DNA from 3 places in the Pseudomonas sp. GW822-FHT03F08 genome. Region 2 is predicted to be linked to each of the others. Evidence: predicted binding sites of a transcription regulator. Region 2 holds the regulator's gene; each other region holds the start of a gene.

Region 1 (2,264 bases), on a different contig from region 2:
ACCGGCCTCGGTCAGCGCAGCTTTCAGGCGCCCGACTTTTTTGGCGGTGTCGTTGATCAGCAGAATGCGCAGCATGTTCGCGGTCTCCTGTCAGCGGCGGGCGAGAAGGGGGGCGTTGTTGCTCAACGCGTGCAGCTTGAAACTTTGCGCGTAGGCGGCTGGGTCGCTGCCGTCCCAGACCTTGCCGTCGATCAACTGGCTGCTGCGCATGTCCTCGGTGCCGACCGGCACATCGACAGCGCTGGCCGCGTCGCGGTACAGCGCCAGTTGCTGCACCTGACGGGCGACGGCGAGGTAGTCCGGGTCGTCGCGCAGCAACCCCCAGCGGCGGAACTGGGTCATGAACCACATGCCGTCCGACAGGTACGGCAGGTTCACCGCGCCATCGCCGTGAAAGCGCAGGGCGTGCGGGTCCTGCCAGCGATTGCCCAGACCGTCGTCGTAATCGCCGAGAAAACGCGGTTCGATGCAGGAAACCGGGGCGTCCAGATACTCGGCGGCGCTGAGCAGCTGCGCGGTGCTGCGGCGGTTTTCCGGGCTCTCTTCGATGAAACGGCTGGCTTCGAGGATCGCCATCACCAGTGCGCGGGCGGTGTTGGGGTATTGCTCGACGAAGGCGCGAGTGCAGCCGAGGACTTTTTCCGGATGGTCGGGCCAGATGGTCTGGCTGGTCGCTATTGTGAAGCCGAGATTCTGCTGCACCGCGCTGGCGGCCCACGGCTCGCCCACGCAGAAACCGTCGATGCGACCGGCCTGCAGGTGCGCGACCATTTGCGGCGGCGGTACGACCACGCTGTCGACATCCTGCAACGGATGGATGCCCTGACTTGCGAGCCAGTAATAAAGCCACATGGCGTGGGTGCCGGTGGGGAAGGTCTGGGCAAAGGTCAGCCTTGCGCGGGTTTGGTGCACGTGGCGGTCCAGCGCCTCAGGACCGGTCACGCCCAGGCTCTGCAAACCGTGGGACAGGTTGAGGCTCTGACCGTTCTGGTTCAGGCCCATCAGCACCGCCATGTCGGTCGGCGCGACGCCACCGATGCCCAAGTGCACCGCGTAGATCAGACCGTACAGGCTGTGGGCGGCATCGAGTTCGCCGCTGACCAGATTGTCGCGCAGGTTGGCCCAGGAACTCTGGCGCTTGAGGTTCAGGGTCAGGCCGTAAGGCTGCGCAAAGCCCTGCGTAGCGGCGACCACCACCGAAGCGCAGTCGCTCAGGGCCATGAAGCCGAGGTTGATCGCGCTTTTTTCCGGGGCATCGCTGCCGTTGACCCAGGCCAGTGGCCCGATGGAGGTTTGAGTCATGAAAAGCCATCCTCAAAAAAAACGTCGTCACGGACTTTGTCGAGGCAAAACCCGGTGACGACGCCATTGTCCTTGCCTGCCTGCCGTCATTGGCCTGCGGGCTGATGCAGGGGAAGGTGCAAGGCATATGCCAGTGCAGGGGATTTGCGTGTGTGCCTCGCGCGGCGGGGTGATGCCCGGCTATAATCGCCGCCTCTTTTCGCCGCCCGAGTCATAGCCGCCCATGTACACCCTGGCCCGTCAGCTGTTGTTCAAACTTTCCCCGGAAACCTCCCACGATCTGTCGCTGGATCTGATCGGCGCGGGCGGGCGTTTGGGCCTCAACGGCTTGCTGTGCAAGGCGCCGGCGTCGCTGCCGGTGAACGTCATGGGCCTGGACTTCCCGAACCCGGTGGGTCTGGCGGCCGGTCTGGACAAGAACGGCGCGGCCATCGACGGCTTCGCGCAGCTGGGTTTCGGTTTTGTCGAAATCGGCACCGTGACTCCGCGCCCACAGCCGGGCAACCCGAAACCACGGATTTTCCGCCTGCCGGAAGCCGAGGCGATCATCAACCGCATGGGTTTCAATAACCTCGGTGTGGATAACCTGCTGACTCGGGTCGCGGCGGCCAAATACAAAGGCGTGCTGGGGATCAACATCGGCAAGAACTTCGACACCCCGGTCGAGCGTGCGGTCGATGACTACCTGATCTGCCTGGACAAGGTCTACGCCCACGCCAGTTACATCACGGTCAACGTCAGTTCGCCGAACACTCCGGGCCTGCGCAGCCTGCAATTCGGCGACTCGCTCAAGCAATTGCTGGCAGACCTGGCCACGCGCCGCGCCGAACTGGCCCTGCGCCACGGCAAACATGTACCGCTGGCGATCAAGATCGCGCCGGACATGACCGACGAAGAAACCGCACAAGTCGCGCAAGCACTGATCGAAACCGGGATGGACGCGGTGATCGCCACCAACACCA
Region 2 (2,264 bases):
CGATCAGGTTGGCAATTTGTTCGAGGGCTTTCTTTTTGCTGCCGCCCGGCACGTTCACGAGGGAACGGCCGGGGGTCAGGATGCTTTCAAGTCGGATCATGGGGGTGGGGGTTATCGACCGGTAGCGCCCTGAAGCAGGCTCTGGGTCTTTTCCTTATGCTTTTTGAGTTGTTTATCAAGCTTGTCGGTCAGCGCGTCGATCGCTGCGTACATATCGGTATGTTCCGCGTTTGCGACGACCTCGTTACCGGGAATATGCAGCGTGGCTTCGATTTTCTGCTTCAGCTTCTCGACGCACATCGTGACTTGCACGTTGGTGATCTTGTCGAAATGCCCCTCAAGCCTCTTGAGCTTTTGCTCAACGTACTCACGGAGAGGTTGGGTAACTTCCAGTTGGTGTCCACTGATGTTGACTTGCATACAGCTTCTCCTTCGTTGCCAGTGCATAAAGCGGCAGGCCGAAGAGCCTGCCACTGGAACGCTGTAACGTGGCTTACATCAACCGCTTGCGTTCGCTCGAAGGCGCGATCCCGAGGGATTCGCGGTACTTGGCGACGGTGCGGCGAGCCACCTGAATGCCTTGTGCCTCCAGTAAACCAGCGATCTTGCTGTCACTCAACGGCTTTTTCTGATTTTCCGCGGCAACCAGTTTCTTGATGATCGCGCGGATCGCCGTGGACGAGCATTCGCCGCCTTCGGAGGTGCTGACGTGGCTGGAGAAAAAGTATTTCAGTTCATAAATGCCCCGGGGGGTATGCATGAATTTTTGCGTGGTCACCCGGGAAATCGTCGACTCGTGCATGCCCACCGCTTCGGCGATGTCATGCAGCACGAGAGGCTTCATGGCTTCGTCGCCGTATTCAAGAAAGCCGCGCTGATGCTCGACGATCTGGGTGGCCACTTTCATCAGGGTTTCGTTGCGGCTCTGCAGGCTCTTGATGAACCAGCGGGCTTCCTGCAACTGATTGCGCATGAAGGTGTTGTCGGCGCTGGTGTCGGCGCGGCGCACGAAACCGGCGTACTGGGCGTTGACCCGCAGGCGCGGCACCGATTCCTGGTTCAGTTCGACCAGCCAGCGCTCGTTGTCCTTGCGTACGATGACGTCAGGCACCACGTACTCGGCTTCGGTGGACTCGATCTGCGAACCGGGGCGCGGGTTGAGGCTCTGCACCAGTTCGATGACCTGGCGCAATTCATCTTCCTTGAGCTTCATGCGGCGCATCAGCTGGCTGTAGTCGCGGCTGCCGAGCAGGTCGATGTAATCGGTGACCAGACGCTTGGCTTCCGCCAGCCAAGGGGTCTTGGCCGACAGCTGGCGCAATTGCAGCAGCAGGCATTCGCCCAGGTTGCGTGCGCCAATGCCGGCAGGTTCGAATTGCTGGATGCGGTGCAGGACGGCTTCGATCTCGTCCAGCTCGATGTCGAGCTCCGGATCGAAGGCGTCGAGAATTTCTTCGAGGGTTTCGTCGAGGTAGCCCTGATTGTTGATGCAGTCGATCAGGGTGACGGCGATCAGGCGATCGGTGTCAGACATCGGCGCCAGGTTCAACTGCCACAGCAGGTGGCTTTGCAGGCTCTCGCCGGCGGAGGTACGGGTGGTGAAGTCCCACTCGTCGTCATCGCTGCTCGGCAGGCTGCTGGCGCTGGTCTGGTAGACGTCTTCCCAGGCGGTGTCGACGGGGAGTTCGTTGGGGATTCGCTCGTTCCATTCGCCATCCTCTAGATTGTCGACCGTCGGTGCGGTCTCCTGATAGGAGGGTTCCTGGATCTCGGTGTTGGGCTTCTGTTCGGCGTTGTCGGCCATGGGATCGGAGTTGTCGAAGTCGTCGCCGTCTTCCTGGCGTTCGAGCATCGGATTGGATTCCAGAGCCTCCTGGATTTCCTGTTGCAGATCCAGGGTCGACAATTGGAGCAGGCGGATGGCCTGTTGCAGCTGCGGTGTCATCGTCAGCTGCTGGCCCATTCTCAAGACTAGCGATGGTTTCATGGCAGGGGCTTAACACCTTATTCGCCGGCGCTATGCGCCATCCACTACAGGGCGCCGAAGCGCCAAACTTAAGCAAATTATATGCCTGAAACTGTCGTGTTTGCCTAGAGCGCTGTAACAATAAAAGCGTATAAAAGTGCGCTTCAACGTTACAGCACCCGGACGGCTGGTCGAATGCTGTCGCGCTTACAGGCGGAACTCGTGACCCAGATACACTTCCTTCACCAGATCGTTGGCGAGGATGGTCGCGGAGTCGCCTTCGGCGATCAGTTGGCCG
Region 3 (2,264 bases), on a different contig from region 2:
CGAGCGCATCTACAACGTGCGCAAGCAGGAGTTGCGTGGTTTCGACAGTATCTTTCAAAGCTCGAAAGTGATGGCGGCGGTGGTGCGTGAAGCCCGGCGCATGGCGCCGCTCGATGCGCCTCTTCTAATTGAAGGCGAAACCGGCACCGGTAAAGAGTTGCTGGCTCGGGCTTGTCACCTGGCGAGTCCGCGCGGCCAGTCGCCATTGATGGCGCTCAACTGCGCGGGGCTGCCGGAGTCGATGGCCGAGACCGAGTTGTTCGGCTACGGCCCCGGTGCCTTCGAAGGGGCGCGGGCTGAAGGCAAGCTCGGGCTGCTGGAGCTGACGGCGGGCGGCACGTTGTTCCTCGATGGTGTCGGTGAAATGAGCCCGCGCTTGCAGGTGAAATTGCTGCGCTTCCTGCAGGACGGTTGCTTCCGTCGTGTGGGCAGTGATGAAGAGGTTTACCTGGATGTGCGCGTGATCTGCGCCACCCAGGTCGACCTGTCCGAGTTGTGCGCCCGTGGCGAGTTTCGCCAGGATTTGTACCATCGCTTAAACGTGCTTTCGTTGCACATCCCGCCACTGCGCGAATGCCTCGACGGTTTGACGCCGCTGGTGGAGCACTTCCTCGATCAGGCCAGTCGGCAGATCGGTTGCCCGTTGCCGAAGCTGGCGCCGGCGGCGATGGATCGGCTCAGTCACTACCACTGGCCGGGCAACGTGCGACAACTGGAGAACGTGCTGTTCCAGGCGGTTTCGCTGTGTGATGGCGGGACGGTCAAGGCTGAGCATATTCGTCTGCCGGACTATGGCGTGCGTCAGCCGCTTGGCGATTTCTCGCTGGAGGGCGGGCTCGACGAGATTGTCGGGCGCTTCGAGAAAGCAGTGCTTGAGCGACTGTATTCCGAACATCCGAGCAGTCGGCAGCTGGGCAAGCGGCTGGGCGTCTCGCACACCACGATTGCCAACAAGCTGCGTGAGTATGAGGTGGGCAAGACCGAGTCTTGATCCCTGCGCGATCACTCCTGCGCAAGGCATGGGGTGATCGCGCCTCACCATTGCCGCCAAGCGGCATGACACCGCCGGTTTTTCGACTTCGATACATTTCCCCAAACCCTGCTGACTCCCTCAAGTCCTTTGTTTATCGGGTCCTCGACCGCCAGAAAAAAGTTGGTCTGCAAATTGCTTGTGGCTCAGCAGTACAGCGGTGGGCGGCAAACGTCCGGCATGCAGAGGAAAGAGTGTGGACAAGTACCTTTATGTGGCAATGACCGGCGCCAGCCAGAACGCACTGGCGCAAAAGGCTCATGCCAACAACCTGGCGAACATCTCCACCAATGGTTTTCAGCGCGACCTGGAGCAGGCGCGTTCGATGCCGGTGTTCGGTGACAGCTTTCCGGCGCGTGCGTTTGCCATGAGCGAACGGCCCGCCACCGACTTCACCGCAGGCTCCCTGGTGGAGACCGGTCGCGACCTCGACGTCGCCGTGACCGGCAACGGTTTCATTGCCGTGCAGAACCCCAACGGCGGCGAAAGCTACGTGCGCACCGGCAGCCTCAATATCGACGCCCTGGGCGTGCTGCGTGCCGGCAACGGCATGCCGGTCATGGGCAATGGCGGGCCGATTGCCGTGCCGCCGCAGCAGCAGGTGGAAGTCGGTGAAGACGGCACCATCAGTATTCGTGCGATGGGCGAAGGCCCGCGCGTTATGGCCGAAGTCGACCGGATCAAACTGGTCAATCCGGACATCAAGAACATGAACAAGGGCCTGGACGGTTCGATCTACACCAAGGACGGCCAGCCTGCGCCGGCCGATGCCAACGTCAAACTGGTGTCGGGTTTCCTGGAGTCGAGCAACGTCAATGCCGTGGAAGAAATGACGTCGGTGCTGGCCCTGGCCAAGCAGTTCGAGTTGCACGTCAAGATGATGAACACCGCCAAAGACGACGACCAGGCCATGGCTCGGGTCTTGCAGATCAGCTAATTATCAGAACGTCGCGCCGTAAAACAGGCGCACGAGGAGAATCGAATGCTTCCGGCTCTATGGGTTGCCAAAACCGGTCTGTCCGCCCAGGACACCAACCTGACCACCATTTCCAACAACCTGGCGAACGTGTCGACCACGGGTTTCAAACGTGACCGCGCCGAGTTCCAGGACCTGCTGTATCAGATCAAGCGTCAGCCAGGCGCCCAGTCGACCCAGGACAGCGAACTGCCGTCGGGTCTGCAAGTGGGTACCGGTGTGCGCATCGTCGGCACCCAGAAGAACTTCACCGCCGGT

The links. Region 2 encodes sigma-54, which starts transcription at its own class of promoters, with help from an activator protein. Its sites were predicted from a motif close to ANTGGCATNNANNTTGCTNT; they were not measured.
Region 1: a site for sigma-54 is predicted at 1,418-1,437, ahead of AC1RME_RS15245 (CmpA/NrtA family ABC transporter substrate-binding protein). Genes of this name have one in related genera too.
Region 3: a site for sigma-54 is predicted at 1,153-1,172, ahead of AC1RME_RS26880 (flagellar basal body rod protein FlgF). Genes of this name have one in related genera too.

What each region holds. Positions count from the first base shown of each region.
Region 1 covers NZ_JBXANC010000005.1:399,245-401,508, reverse strand. The annotation lists gene AC1RME_RS15250 (ANTAR domain-containing response regulator) at 1-75, opposite strand, end outside; gene AC1RME_RS15245 (CmpA/NrtA family ABC transporter substrate-binding protein) at 91-1,302, opposite strand; gene AC1RME_RS15240 (quinone-dependent dihydroorotate dehydrogenase) at 1,526-2,264, shown strand, end outside.
Region 2 covers NZ_JBXANC010000012.1:38,585-40,848, forward strand. The annotation lists gene ptsN (PTS IIA-like nitrogen regulatory protein PtsN) at 1-100, opposite strand, end outside; gene hpf (ribosome hibernation-promoting factor, HPF/YfiA family) at 112-420, opposite strand; gene AC1RME_RS25845 (RNA polymerase factor sigma-54) at 494-1,987, opposite strand; gene lptB (LPS export ABC transporter ATP-binding protein) at 2,174-2,264, opposite strand, start outside.
Region 3 covers NZ_JBXANC010000013.1:65,239-67,502, forward strand. The annotation lists gene AC1RME_RS26875 (sigma-54-dependent transcriptional regulator) at 1-991, shown strand, start outside; gene AC1RME_RS26880 (flagellar basal body rod protein FlgF) at 1,227-1,967, shown strand; gene flgG (flagellar basal-body rod protein FlgG) at 2,013-2,264, shown strand, end outside.